Regions from separate parts of the Pseudarthrobacter sp. NCCP-2145 genome, predicted to be linked through region 2. Evidence: riboswitches for the same ligand, from Rfam matches in the RefSeq annotation. Region 2 holds a riboswitch; the other holds the start of a gene.
What was found. A riboswitch is a leader RNA that binds a small molecule or an ion and turns the genes downstream of it on or off. The one in region 2 is predicted to bind glycine.

Region 1 (7,176 bases), on a different contig from region 2:
AATCCACCCGCAACGACGCCACCCCCGCCAGCACCCCCGAAGCCTTCAACTCCTCCGCAAAAACAGCAGCAGCCCGCATCGGCCCCACAGTATGAGAAGAAGAAGGCCCGATCCCGATCGAAAACAGATCAAAGACGCCAACAGCCATGGTGGTTCCTAACTAAAGAGTTCGTGGTGGGTTGGGTGCGACCGGCCGAATTCCTCCGCGGGCTCGGTCGCGAAGACGCCCGCTAAGCGGACGTGACGCTCCCTTAGACGCCCGCCTCCGGAATCCGCCCAGCCGCCTACGCCGTCACCTAAGGTGACAGGACCGCGAGGGGCCGGCGGAGCCGGACTTTTCGAAAGCGTGCTCCCCACCGTCTCCCTAACCTCGCAAGCTCGGCCAGGGAACCCTGACGGCGTGGGCCCAGGGCACGCGGAAAATGTCCGGTCCGGCGTCCCCGGACGTAAGTCAGGCCGGGTGCACCTACGTGGCGCGCTTGTAGAACGGGAGATCGACGACGACGAACGGCTCCGCCTTGCCCCGGAGGTCGATGTCCAATGCCGTGCCGGCCTGGGTGAACTCAACGTCAACGTACGCCATGGCGATCGGATACCCGAGCGTGGGTGAGGGCTGCCCGGAGGTGACTTCGCCTACGGGCTTGCCGTCCTTGAGCACGGGGTAGTGTGCGCGGCCGGCGCGCCGGCCCAGTCCTTTGAGTCCCACAAGCCTGCGGCCTGCGGAGGAGCCGGCCCCGGCCTCCTTCTTGGCGGCCAGGGCGGCCTTTCCCACGAAGTCGCCTTCCTTGGAGAGGGCGACGACGGGTCCCAGGCCTGCGGCGAAGGGGTCACCCTGCAGTGAGAGCTCGTTCCCGTACAGCGGCATCCCCGCTTCAAGGCGGAGGGAGTCGCGCGAAGCCAGCCCGGCCGGCGTCAGCTCCCCGTCCTCCGCGATGGCGGCGAGTGCCTGCCACAGGGCGGGGGCGTCGTTGTTCGCCACAAAGATCTCGAAGCCGTCCTCACCGGTATAGCCGGTGCGTGCAAGCAGGAGCTCCTGCCCGGCGCCTCCCACCAGGAACGGAACCTCCACGGCGGCGTAGTACTTCAGCTCCGTGACCAGGCCGTGCCGGGCAGCCGGGACAAGGCGCAGCAGCAGCTCCTGTGCCTTGGGACCCTGGACGGCGATCAGCGAGGTGGCCGCGGAGGCGTCGTCCACCCGGACGTTGAACCCGGCTGCACGTTCGGCCAGGGCCGCGGCCACCACGTCCGCGTTGCCGGCGTTGGGAACCACCAGGAAGCGGTCGGTCCCGTCTCCTGCAGTGTCCGCCGCAGGGCGGCGGTAGGTGATGAGGTCGTCGATGATGCCACCGTCTTCCTGGCAGATCAGCGAGTACTTGGCCTTGCCCACGGCCATGGCCATGATCTTACCCACCAGCGCGTAGTCCAGGAACGCGGCGGCCTCCGGCCCGGTGACCCAGACCTCGCCCATGTGGGACAGGTCGAACAGGCCGGCGGCGTTACGGACGGCGTGGTGCTCGGCCAGTTCGGAGCTGTACTTGAGGGGCATCTGCCAGCCGCCGAAGTCGGTGAAGGAGGCACCGAGCTTGGCATGCTCGTCATAGAGGGCGGTGCGCTTCTCAGTCATGGCAGGCGTCCTCAGTTTTCGAATTCGGAGAGCGGCGGGCAGGAGCAAATCAGGTTCCGGTCCCCGGCGGCGCCGTCAATGCGGCCGACCGGCGGGAAGTACTTGTCCTGCTTGAGTGACTTCACCGGGAACACGGCCTGTTCGCGCGGGTACGCCCGGTCCCAGTCGCTGCTGATGGCGGCGGCAGCGGTGTGCGGTGCGTTCCGGAGCGGGCTGTCCGCCACAGTGAAGTCACCGTTCGCCACCTGGTCGATCTCGGCGCGGATGGCGATCATGGCTTCGATGAAGCGGTCGATCTCCCCCAGGTCCTCGGACTCGGTGGGCTCCACCATGAGCGTGCCGGCCACGGGGAAAGCCAGCGTGGGGGCGTGGAAACCGTAGTCGATGAGCCGCTTGGCCACGTCCTCCGCGGTGACGCCGGTGCGGGCGGTGAGTTCGCGCAGGTCCAGGATGCACTCGTGCGCCACCAAGCCGGCTTCGCCGGTGTACAGGACCGGGAAGAAGTCGTTCAGCCGTGCTGCCACGTAGTTGGCAGCGAGCAGTGCGGACTTGGTGGCCTCGGTCAGGCCCTGGCCGCCCATCAGCTTCACGTAGGCCCAGGAAATGGGCAGTACGCCCGCGGATCCGAACTTGGAGGCGGAGATGGGGACGTCGTTGCCTTCGGTCCAGGTGGCGGCGTTGCCGGGCATGAAGGGTGCCAGGTGTGCCTTGGCAGCAACGGGTCCGACGCCGGGTCCGCCGCCGCCGTGCGGGATGCAGAAGGTCTTGTGCAGGTTCAGGTGCGAGACGTCGCCACCGAACTTGCCCGGCTGCGCCAGGCCCACAAGAGCGTTCAGGTTTGCACCGTCAACGTACACCTGTCCCCCGGCGGCGTGGACCGCGTCGCAGACCTCACGGACATCGGAGTCGTACACACCATGCGTGGACGGGTAGGTGATCATGATGGCCGAAAGGACGTCCTTGTGGGCCTCGATCTTCGCTTCCAGGTCGGCGTGGTCGATCGTTCCGTCCGCAGCGGTGGCCACCACCACCACCTTCATCCCGGCCAGCACCGCGGACGCGGCGTTGGTGCCGTGCGCCGAAGCCGGGATCAGGCAGACGTTGCGCTGCTGGTCACCGCGGGAGTGGTGGTAGCCGCGGATCGCCAGCAGCCCGGCGAGCTCACCCTGGGACCCGGCGTTCGGCTGGATGGACACCTGGTCATAGCCCGTGATCTCGGCAAGGTCCGCCTCCAGCCCCGCAATCAGCTCACGCCAGCCCTCAGTCTGCGAATCCGGGGCAAACGGGTGGATCGACGCGAACTCCGGCCAGGAAATGGCTTCCATCTCGGCCGTGGCGTTCAGCTTCATGGTGCACGAACCCAGCGGGATCATGGTGCGGTCCAGCGCCAGGTCCCGGTCGCTGAGCTTCCGGATGTAGCGCAGCAGCTGGGTCTCGGAACGGTGCGTATTGAACACCGGGTGCTGCAGGAAGTCGGTGGAGCGTTCGACGGCGGTGTCCAGCGCGAAGGCTGCGTTGCCTTTCGCCGTGGCCGGGACGCCGGGGGTGTCCACGCCAAAGGCTTCGAGGACGCGGCCGGCAATGTCCGGCGTCGTGGTTTCATCGGTTGAGAAGCCGACGGTGTCGGCATCGATGCTGCGCAGGTTGATGCCCATTGCCTCGGCAGCGGCGACGATTCCGGCAGCCTTGCCCGGCACCGAAACGGTGACGGTGTCGAAGAAGCTGGTATGCAGCACATCGAGGCCTGCGGCCTTGAGGGACGCAGCCAGGCTCCTGGCGTGGGTATGGGCGGACAGCGCAATCGCCTTCAGGCCCTCCGGGCCGTGGTAGACGGCGTACATCGAGGCCACGATGGCGAGCAGCGCCTGGGCGGTGCAGATGTTGGACGTGGCCTTCTCGCGGCGGATGTGCTGCTCGCGGGTCTGCAGGGCAAGGCGGTAGGCCGGGACGCCGGCGTTGTCCTTGGAGACGCCCACCAGGCGGCCGGGCATCGAGCGCTCAAGGCCCTTTTGCACAGCCATGTAGGCCGCGTGCGGGCCGCCGTAGAACAGCGGGACGCCGAAGCGCTGGGCGGAGCCCACGGCGATGTCCGCACCCTGCTCGCCCGGAGGGGTGATGAGGGTGAGGGCCAGGAGGTCGGCGGCAACCGTGACCAGCGCACCGCGCTCCTTGGCCCCGGCGATCACCGCGGAGTGGTCCCAGACCCGGCCGGAAGCACCGGGCTGCTGCAGGACAATCCCGTTGATGGCACCGTCCGGCAGTCCCTGGGAAAGGTCCGCCACTTCAACCTCGAAGCCGAGCGCTTCGGCGCGGCCCTTCACAATGGCAATGGTCTGCGGCAGGCAGTCGGCGTCCAGCACAGTCTTACCGTCGCGGGCAGCGGCATTCTGTCCGGTGGACTTATTCGCCCGGCGCATCATCAGCACGGCCTCGGCCACGGCGGTGGCTTCGTCCAGCAGGGAGGCGTTGGCGATGGGCAGGCCCACCAGGTCCTGCACCATGGTCTGGAAGTTGAGCAGCGCCTCGAGCCGGCCCTGGGAAATCTCGGGCTGGTACGGGGTGTAGGCGGTGTACCAGGCCGGTCCTTCGAGGATGTTGCGGCGGATCACCGGCGGGGTCACAGTGTCGTAGTAGCCCTGGCCGATCATCTGCACGGCGGTCTTGTTCCTGGCGGCCAGCCTGCGGAGCTCCGCGAGGGCCTCCACCTCGCTCAGCGCGCCTGCCAGTTCCAGCGGGGAATCCTGCCGAATGTCCTTGGGGACGGCGGTATCCACCAGCGCGTCCACGGTGTCGTAACCCACTGCCTTGAGCATGGTGTCGACGTCGGACTGGCGCCTTGCGCCGATGTGCCGGTCAACGAAGGCTGCGGCAGAAACGGGTTCGGCAGAAGCAGGTGTGGTGGCGGCCGGGGCGGCGGAGGCCGGAGATACAGTCACGAGGAACTCCATAAATAGGGCGGCGCAGGGTACGCCACATCGATTCGTGTCCCTCCCCGCTCTGTATTGGACCTGAGAGTTTCCGCGTGGCCGGCCTGGGCCGGTCCCGCTTGCACCGTCGGTGAGCACAGCTGCCTGGATTTCCGGGACCGGATCTCAAAGCCGACAGCCTGCTGCTTTCCAGAGTTGCCTCGCCGCGGCGGTACATGGGCCTGTGAGATTCCTGGGGAGGTATTGCTCCTACGGCGCCTGCGTGTACCTTCTGGCAGAACTCTCCCGCCGCAGATCAAAGGCTATTGATTTGTAGTGTTTGTGGTTGCCGGTGACGGCCCACACATGGAGCAATTCTCCTACGCTGCGGGCCCGCGGGCAAATGCCGGTCAGCCCCTCAGCCGCTCCACTGCCGCCAGGAGCTCCTCCACGTCCTCCCGCCTGTTCCCGGGGTTGCCGGAGGGCCCGCTCTCCCACATGGCATTGAAGTACAGCCCATCCCCCATGTACAGCACCGCCTTGGCCATTGCCGTGCCCACGTCCTTCCCGATGAGGTCCAGCCAGTGCTGCTGGATGGCGGCGAAGCGGCGCCGTGCCTCCTCGTGCGCCACTTCCGCCAGGCGAGTGGCAGCAACGAAGGAGCGGTCCATGGGGGTGTCGGACCAGAGGGATGACCGGATGAAGTACGCGGCGGCGCCCTCCTTTGCGTCTGCCATCGCAGCGAGATCCTCCCCCGCCAGCTGGTCCAGCCGCTCGAGGGTGGCCGTGATCAGTGCTTCCTTGTTGGGGAAGTGGTAGAGCAGGCCTCCCTTGGAGACACCGGCCCGCCTGGCGACCGCATCGAGGGTGGCCGCCCGTTCTCCCACGTCGATAAGGAGCTCTTCAAAAGCATCGAGGACTGCATCTCGCGCGACGGGTTTCCTGGCCATGGTTCCCATCATGCACGGTGGGGATTCGATTTATTAACTCTACCGTCCAGACGGTACAGTTATTTCATGACACAGTCCGCCGCCTCCCAGCCCAAAAGCTTCCACCCCACCGCGTCCAACCTGCCCGCAGGCAGCCGCCCGCCGGGCAGCCGGCGGGACTGGCTGGCGCTGGGGCTGCTGATGTTCCCTGTCCTGCTGGTTGCTGTGGATAACACGGCGCTGACCTTTGCGCTGCCGGCCATCGCGAGCGCCCTGGACACCTCGGGAGTTGAGCTCCTCTGGATCGTGGACGCCTACCCGCTGGTGCTGGCGGGCCTGCTGGTTGCCATGGGGAGCCTGGGTGACAGGGTCGGACGCCGGCGGCTGCTGATCATCGGCAGCATCGGCTTCGCGGCAGTATCAGCAGCCACCGCCTTTGCCCCCAACGCGGGCTGGCTTATCGCAGGCAGGGCCGCGCTGGGCTTCTTTGGCGCCATGCTGATGCCCTCCACACTCTCGCTGATCCGGAACATCTTCACGGACCCCAACCGGCGGAGGCTGGCCATCGCGGTCTGGGCCGCAGGGTTCTCGGGCGGCGCCGCGCTGGGGCCGATCTTTGGCGGCTGGCTGGTGGAACAGTTCTGGTGGGGAGCAGTACTTCTGGTCGCAGTGCCCATCATGCTCCCCCTCCTGGTCCTGGGCCCCGCCTTCATTCCGGAATCCCGGGACCCGGCTCCGGGGAAAGTGGACGCGCCCAGCATCCTGCTCTCCCTGTTCACCATGGCCCCGGTGGTCTACGGGATCAAGGAGTTCGCCACCGAAGGACCAGGCGCCGCGGCGCTGGGGACCATGGCGTTCGGCGTGGCCATGGGTGTTGTGTTTGTCCGCCGCCAGCAGCGCCTGCACAGCCCGCTCCTGGACATTTCCCTGTTCCGGAACAGGGTTTTCAGCATGGCGATCACCGCCAACGTCCTGGCCCTGTTCTCCTTCAACGGGTTCATCCTCTTCCTGGCCCAGCATCTCCAGCTCATCGAGGGCATGTCACCCTCGGCCGCCGGAATGGCGATGATTCCGGCCCTGGTGGCCACCGTTGTTGCGGGGCTTGCCGCGGTGCCGGCCGTACGGAAAGTGCGGCCGGGCTTCGTTGTGGCGGCCGGGCTTGCGATGAGCGCCACGGGGTACAGCCTGGTCACTTTTGGCAGCCATGCGGGCGGCCCCTCACTGCTGCTGGCCGCACTGCTGATCCTCGCGCTGGGCGTGGGAACTGCCGAAACAATCTCCAACGACCTCATCCTGGGAAGTGCGCCCCCGGAAAAATCAGGCGCAGCAGCAGCGGTCTCCGAGACGGGCTACGAGGTGGGCGCCCTGCTGGGAACCGCGGTATTGGGTTCCATCCTCACCGCCTCCTACCAGCACAACCTGCGACTGCCGGAGGGCATCACCGAAGCCGCCCCCGCCGCGGGAACTGCGCAGGCCGGCGAGACCCTCGCCGGCGCCATGGAGCTGGCGGCCAGGCTGCCGCAGCCCATGGCAGATGCCGTGCGCCTGGCCGCGGCAGGGGCGTTCGATTCGGGGGTGCACATCACCGCAGCAATTGGGCTGGTACTGATGGCGACGGCGGCAGTCCTCGCCGCCGTCGTGCTTCGGAAAGTGCCCAGGGCGGACAGCTGAAAGGTGACCTGAGCAGCGTGACAGCAGAAGGCGCCCGCAGCCGGAG
Region 2 (7,176 bases):
GGAGAGCTCGGTGCGGTTGAGCGCGGGCAGGTCCCGGAGCCGGGCAGCCATGGCCTTGAAAATCTGCCGGAACTGGGCGGCGGAGAGTGCCGGGACGTCCGTCACGCGGGTGACCTGCTCCTCGACACCCGGCTGGAGGTCCGCCGGTACGGGCATGTCCTCGCTGGAGAACCTCTTCGCGTCCCACACCCAGCCGCCCTGCGCTGCCGAATATTCCACGTCCTTGCCGATCTGCGAGACCCACGTCCCGAACTTCCCGAAGCCGCCCCAATCCGTCTTCAGCGAGGGATCGGCCGTCAGCGCCCGGTGGGCCACCATCGCGCCAACCACCGGTCCCGGCGCGGACCGGACAAAGTCCAGTACCTCGCGGATGGCGGGGGAGCTGGCTTTGGCCTTCGCCTTGGAAGCGGCTGGGGCCTGCGGCTGCTTCGGGGACGCCACCGCGTGGATGGGATCAACGGTGGTGCCGTTGAGGATGGCCACGAAGTCGTGCGATTCCACCACATGGTCCGCCATCTCCCGGTAGGCGAAGGCCACGGCGCCGGCAGCGATCACGGTGGTCATCCGGTCTGCGGCCCTGAACCGCTGGATCAGGGATGTGAAGTCGGCATCGGCCGAGGCGATGAAGAACTCCTCGATCCCGCCGCTGCCGGACAGGGCGTCCATCGCGTCCAGCACCAGGTTGATGTCCGTGCTGCTCTTGCCCCGCTGGGTCAGCGACGGGCAGTCGATCACCCGGAAACCGGCCCGGGTCCAGTAGGTCCGGTACTTCGAGTACACCATCGGGTTCAGGTAGCAGTTGCGGATCAGGAACCGGCGGGTGCCCTCCCCGGACCCTCCGGCTGACAAGGCATCCGCCCAATGCTTGGGGTCCTCGGCAAACCGCTTGGCCGCCAGCGGATCCAGGGCCTGCAGGCCGGTGAACACATTGTCGAAATCAACAAACATCGCAGCCCGGATGCCGGGACGGCGGGAGGGGGAGAGTGCCTCGTTCATTGGCTTAGTGTGCCAGCATCGCGGGGCGCGGGCACCCCCTCCGGGTGCGACACGCAAGCGGACGACGGCGGGGAGGTTCCGCCGTCGTCCGCTTCCCCTTCGCTGCGCCCAGGTGTTCAGGTGTTTAGGTGCTGAGGTTCCAGTGGACCCGGATGGCCTCAGCAATGGGTGCCGCCTTGACGTCGACCCGGAAAGCGACGGGCGCGGTTCCTGTTTCCTCGATGACGGCGTCACGGTAGACGCGCCCGCAGGAGGGGCACAGGGTGTAGAGGTCCTCGTCTACGGGCCACTCCGCCAGCTCCGGCGGGGCAGGGGCATCTCCCGAGTGGACGGGGATGCCCTGCGCGTTGGCCTGGATCAGCCCGTCCTTGCTGACGGTGTTCCCGCAGACGCAGGTGATGGTGGTGACGTCATGGTCGACCACATCGGCGGTTTCGGTGTCCACGGCGGCCTCCGCGGCGCTGGAAGGGACTTTGTGGTCTCAGCATAAGCCCGCACTTCCGCAGGAAGACAGGTATTTCGGCCGTAGTGGGTGCCGCTGTGCGGGCGCACCATGGTGCTATGAATGCGGAAACTCCCCAAGCGGTTGAACTGAGCCTTCCCCAGGCCTTCCTCCTCCTGGCCACCGATGACAAAGACGGCAAACCCGAAGTTCCGGTGTTCGCACTCAGGACCACGGTGGCAGGGGCAATCCTGGCCGAACTGGACCTGGTTGGTGCCATTGAGCTGCAGGGCAAGCACGTCCGGGCCACCGGCGCCACACCTGGAACGGAGCTTCAGCACGAGCTGGAGCTCATCCGCGGCAAGTCACGGCCGCACAGCGCCAGGCGCTGGGTCTCCATGCTGGAAGGCCGCGCCCAGACGCAACGCATCTATGAACAGATGGCGGCGGCGGGCATCGTGGAACACGTCGGCGAGAAGCATCTGGGCCGGTTCCGGGCCGTGCGGTATCCGGAAAAGGACCATGCCCCGGAGGCTGCGCTGCTTGAAAAGATCCGGACAGCGCTCAGGGCTGCCCCGTCCGACCTCCAGCCGCCGGAAACCGGCGCGGCCGAGGACGCAGCGGCCGGCGCAGCGGCTGCAGGCGGTGGGCCGGAAGCGGCAACGCAGGATGCCACGCCAGGCTCGAAGCCCGGAACCCCGAAGCCCGGGACCAAAGCGCCCGAGGCCAGGACCATAGCGCTCATCGCCCTGATGCAGGCGGCCGGACTGCTCGGCAAGCTCTTCCCGGAGGCGGACCGGGTCCGGGCCAGCGAGCTGGCCAAGGACTACTGGCCGTCCCGGGCGGTGGAGGATGAACTCCGCATGATCAGGCTGGCGGAGGAGGAAGCCGCAACCCTGTAGGCGGCACCCCTTCAGTCGGGGCACAACGCAAGCGGACGACGGCGGGAGGTCCCGCTGTCGTCCGCCCCCCTTCGCTGGTTCACGCCATGGTGAAGCCGGCCTTGTTCACGTCGCGGAAGCTGGCGTCGATGTGCACCACGTCGCGGCCGGCGCGCTGCAGCAGGCTCGCAGCCACGGCGGAGCGGTACCCGGAACCGCAGTGCACCCACAGCCGTCCGGCGGGGACCTCGTCCAGGCGCCGGAGCAGCTCATGGAGCGGGATGTTCACTGCGTCGCGGATATGGGATTTTGCGAACTCGTCGGTGCGGCGGACGTCGATGATGGGGTCGTCCTCCGGCTTCTGCAGCACTTCCTGCCAGCCGACGCTGTCGTAGGAGGAGGTTGCCGCCCCGGGCGCAAGCTCCGCAGGTCCGGAGCCGATGGCCGCATCCGGGTTGTCGATGCCGATGCGGGACAGGTCCCGGATCGCGTTCTCCACGTCCCGGCGCGCGCCCACGAGCGTCAGCTGTTCGTCCCAGGGCAGGACCCACCCCAGGAAGGCGGTGAACTGCGTGCCGTCGCCGTACTCGAAGCTGACGCTGCCGCTCAGGTGGGTGTTGGCGAAGGCCACCCGGTTCCTCAGGTCCACCACCCACTCGCCCCTCTCCAGCCGGGACACCAGCTCATCCTGGTCCAGCGAGTCGGGCAGGTCCAGGTCCGGCGCGGTGGGGCCGGCCATGTTGATGGGGGCCATGTGGGCGTAATAGGACGGATAGGCCGTGAGGTTGTGGATCAGCTCGCGGACAAAGTGGTCCTCGTCCGGGTCGGTCAGGGCATGGTTCCCGCTCAACTGCTCGCCGATGGTAGAGGATTCCGCCCCGCTGGCCGGGCCCGAGGAGCAGAAGGAGCCGAAGCCGTGGGTGGGGTAGAGCCCGGCGTCCCCACCCGCTTCATCCACCAGCCGCCGGACCGACCTGTACTGGTGGTGGGTGAGCGGCACGGTGTCTTCCGGGCTGACCAGGTCGGTGCGGCCCACGGAGCCGTAGAGCAGGCTTCCACCGGAGAACACCGCCTGGCGGTCACCGTCCGTCACGATGTAGGAGAGGTGGTGGTGGGTGTGCCCCGGCGTGGCCACGGCTTTGAGGACCATCCGTCCCACCTGCACCGTGTCCCCGTCCGAGATCGGCTGGCGGCTGTACGGGACGTCGTCCGCTGCGTTGACCAGGTAGGCGGCGTTGTGGTCCTGGGCCAGCTGCAGCCCGCCGGTGACGTAGTCGTTGTGGATGTGCGTCTCGGCCACGTGGGTGATCCGCACCCCGGCGTCCGAGACGGCCTTTTCCACCCGGTCCGTGTCCCGCTGGGGGTCAATGACCACGCCCACCGCGCCGTCATGCACCAGGTAGGTACGGTCGCCCAGCTGCGGCGTTTCGATCGTGATGATTTCCATGCCGGGTTCCTCCTTGAACGGGTGTCAGCCTGATCGCCACGTTACCCCCGGGCATCACCGGCCGGTAGGCCCGTCCGCGCCACCCCCACAACAGAAGCGGACGACGGCGGGAGGTCCCGCCGTCGTCCGTTTGGTTCAGGCAGCTCCCGCCTGAGGTGGGCGCCTGCTAGCCCTCGATGGTGACACCGCGCCAGAAGGCGATCCGGTCCTCGATCTGCTTGGCGCGGGGCTTTGGCTCGGGGTAGAACCAGGCCGCGTCCACGTTGACCTTCCCGTCCACTTCCAGCGTGTGGTAACTGGCCCGGCCCTTCCACGGGCAGACGGAATACAGGTCGCTGTCCCTCAGGTAGCCGGCGTTGACGGCGTCGCGGGGAAAATAGTGGTTGCCCTCCACCACCACGGTGTCCGTGGATTCGGCAATGACTTTTCCGTTCCAGATAGCCCTGACCATGTGGTTCCGTTCTGTTGGGTGCCGCGCAGTGGGCGGCGGAAGTGTCGTAGGTATCCCAACGCTGTGCCCGGCGGGCTTGTTCCCGGAGGCTGGGCTCGTTCCCTGGCCTCGGGAGGGCGGCCCCGGAGGCGGACCGCGGCGCGGCTGCGGCCGGCAGCCCGGCTAGACTCGCCTGCATGGGGGACAACAACACACCTGATCACGAACGCGCGCCCGAACAACGCGAACCACGGAAGCCGGCCCGGGTACCTGGAGTGGTCCTGCCGATCGCAGGGCTCGTGGTCCTGCTGGCCGGGTGCCTGGTGGCTTGGCTCAACCGGAACACCTACATTGGCTGGTTCGCCTACGCGCCGCTGAGCAACCAGCCTTTCTCCGGCACCGGGATGGCGTTCCTCAGCCCGGGGACGCAGGCGGGCCTGGCAATCGCCGTCGTGGGCCTGCTGCTGCTTGCCTTTTGGGCGGGCTACAGAACCGGCAGGAAAGCTGCGCCAACAACTCCTGGCCAGCCCTAAGCCCAAGCGGCCGACGACGTCGCGTCCCGCCGTCGCCATCCCGCCTCTGCGGGTCCGGAAGTTTGGATCCCGGCGCGCATCTTGGTATCCTGTGAGTCGTGTCACCCACCAGTGGCACATGCTTATGATCTGCGGCGGGAGAGTCCTGCCGGTACGTTCAGCAGGCGCCGTAGGAGCAAATCCTCCCCAGGAATCTCTCAGGCCCACGTACCGCCGCGGCAAGGCAACTCTGGAAAGCAGTCCGGGCAACCGGGCTCACCGACGGTGCAAGTGGCGCCCTGCTGAACAGCAGGGCAACGCAAAACTCTCAGGTCCAATACAGAGCGGGGAGGAACCCGAATCAACGTGGTGCTAAGGCGCCACCTGAATTATGGAGTTCCCCTCATGACGGTTCACTCGTCCCCAACCACCTTCGCAGACCGCCATATCGGCGCGCGCCGCCAGTCCGACGTCGACACCATGCTCAAGGCGGTCGGTTACGACAGCCTTGATGGCCTGGTGGACAGCGCCGTCCCGGACTCGATCCGCCAGGACAAGCCCCTCACACTCGAGAGCGCCCTCAGTGAAGTCCAGGTTCTTGCCGAGCTCCGCAAGCTGGCCGGCAAGAACAAGATGGCCGTGCAGATGATCGGCCAGGGCTACTACGACACCGTGACGCCGCCGGTGATCCGCCGCAACATCCTCGAAGCCCCCGCCTGGTACACCGCCTACACCCCGTACCAGCCGGAGATTTCCCAGGGCCGGCTCGAGGCGCTGCTCAACTTCCAGACCATGGTCCAGGACCTCACGGCGCTCCCGGTGGCCAACGCCTCCCTCCTCGACGAAGCCACCGCTGTGGCCGAGGCCGTGCTGCTGATGCGCCGGGCGAATAAGAACAAGACGGCCAAGGACGGCAAGACCGTCCTGGACGCCGACCTCCTCCCGCAGACCATCGCCATCGTGCTGGGCCGCGCCGAGGCCCTCGGCTTCGAGGTGGAGGTCGCCGACCTCACCAACGGCTTGCCGGACGGCGACATCAACGGCGTGGTCCTCCAGCAGCCCGGCGTCTCCGGCCGGGTCTGGGACCAGTCCGCCGTGATCGCGGAAGCCAAGGAACGCGGTGCACTGGTCACGGTCGCCGCCGACCTCCTGGCCCTCACCCTCATCACCCCTCCTGGCGAGCAGGGGGCGGACATCGCCGTCGGCTCCACCCAGCGCTTCGGCGTGCCGTTGTTCTTTGGGGGACCGCACGCGGCCTACATGGCCGTCCGCGACGGCATGGAACGCACCCTCCCCGGCCGCATCGTCGGCGTTTCCAAGGACAACGCCGGCGTCCCGGCCTACCGCCTTGCCCTGCAGACCCGCGAGCAGCACATCCGCCGCGAGAAGGCCACGTCCAACATCTGCACCGCCCAGGCACTGCTGGCCATCGTCTCCTCCTTCTACGCCGTGTACCACGGCCCCGACGGGCTGAAGGCGATCGCCGAAACCGTCCACAACAACGCCCGCGCCCTGGCCGCCACGCTGAAGCATGCAGGCCGCGAGCTGGTGTCCGAGACCTTCTTCGACACCATCACCGTCCGCGTGCCCGGCAAGGCCGCCAAGGTGATCACCGCCGCCGAAGCCCGCGGCATCAACCTGCGGCTCATCGACGCGGACACGGTTGGCGTGTCCGTCGATGAAACCACGACGCCGGAGGTCCTCTCCGCGGTTGCGGTGGCCTTTGGTGCCGGTCCGGTTGTGTCCGGCCAGGGCTTTGAACTGCCGGAGTCCGTGCTGCGCACCTCCGACTTCCTGCAGCACCCGGTGTTCAATACGCACCGTTCCGAGACCCAGCTGCTGCGCTACATCCGGAAGCTCAGCGACCGGGACCTGGCGCTGGACCGCACCATGATCCCGTTGGGTTCGTGCACCATGAAGCTGAACGCCACGGCCGAGATGGAAGCCATTTCCTGGCCGGAGTTCGCGTCGATCCACCCGTTTGCCCCGGATTCGCAGACTGAGGGCTGGCGTGAGCTGATTGCGGGCCTGGAGGCGGACCTTGCCGAGATCACGGGCTATGACCAGGTGTCCATCCAGCCGAACGCCGGGTCCCAGGGTGAGCTCGCCGGGCTGCTGGCGATCCGCGGCTACCACCATTCCCGCGGTGACCAGCAGCGCAACGTCTGCCTGATCCCGGCTTCGGCGCACGGCACCAACGCCGCGTCCGCGGTGCTGGCCGGGATGAAGGTTGTGGTGGTGGCCACCGCTGCGGACGGCACGATCGACCACGCCGACCTGGAAGCGAAGATCGAGGCCCACAAGGACGTCCTCTCGGCCATCATGATCACCTACCCGTCCACGCACGGCGTGTACGACTCCGACGTCCGCGAGGTCTGCGACGCCGTCCACGCCGCCGGCGGCCAGGTGTACGTTGACGGCGCGAACCTGAACGCGCTCGTTGGGCTGGCGCAGCCGGGCAAGTTCGG

Region 1: linked by a shared signal. The riboswitch ahead of gcvP (aminomethyl-transferring glycine dehydrogenase) and the one ahead of gcvP (aminomethyl-transferring glycine dehydrogenase) in region 2 are both predicted to bind glycine.

The regions. Positions count from the first base shown of each region.
Region 1 is NZ_BRCG01000034.1:16,910-24,085, reverse strand. It holds partial or broken gene NFU08_RS20245 (serine dehydratase beta chain) at 1-148, opposite strand, end outside; gene gcvT (glycine cleavage system aminomethyltransferase GcvT) at 467-1,624, opposite strand; gene gcvP (aminomethyl-transferring glycine dehydrogenase) at 1,636-4,572, opposite strand; glycine riboswitch at 4,751-4,849, opposite strand; gene NFU08_RS20230 (TetR/AcrR family transcriptional regulator) at 4,941-5,480, opposite strand; gene NFU08_RS20225 (MFS transporter) at 5,547-7,130, shown strand.
Region 2 is NZ_BRCG01000002.1:312,262-319,437, forward strand. It holds gene NFU08_RS02920 (NYN domain-containing protein) at 1-996, opposite strand, end outside; gene NFU08_RS02925 (hypothetical protein) at 1,121-1,441, opposite strand; gene NFU08_RS02930 (GPP34 family phosphoprotein) at 1,558-2,340, shown strand; gene NFU08_RS02935 (rhodanese-like domain-containing protein) at 2,420-3,766, opposite strand; gene NFU08_RS02940 (DUF427 domain-containing protein) at 3,933-4,217, opposite strand; gene NFU08_RS02945 (hypothetical protein) at 4,394-4,729, shown strand; glycine riboswitch at 4,855-4,952, shown strand; gene gcvP (aminomethyl-transferring glycine dehydrogenase) at 5,114-7,176, shown strand, end outside.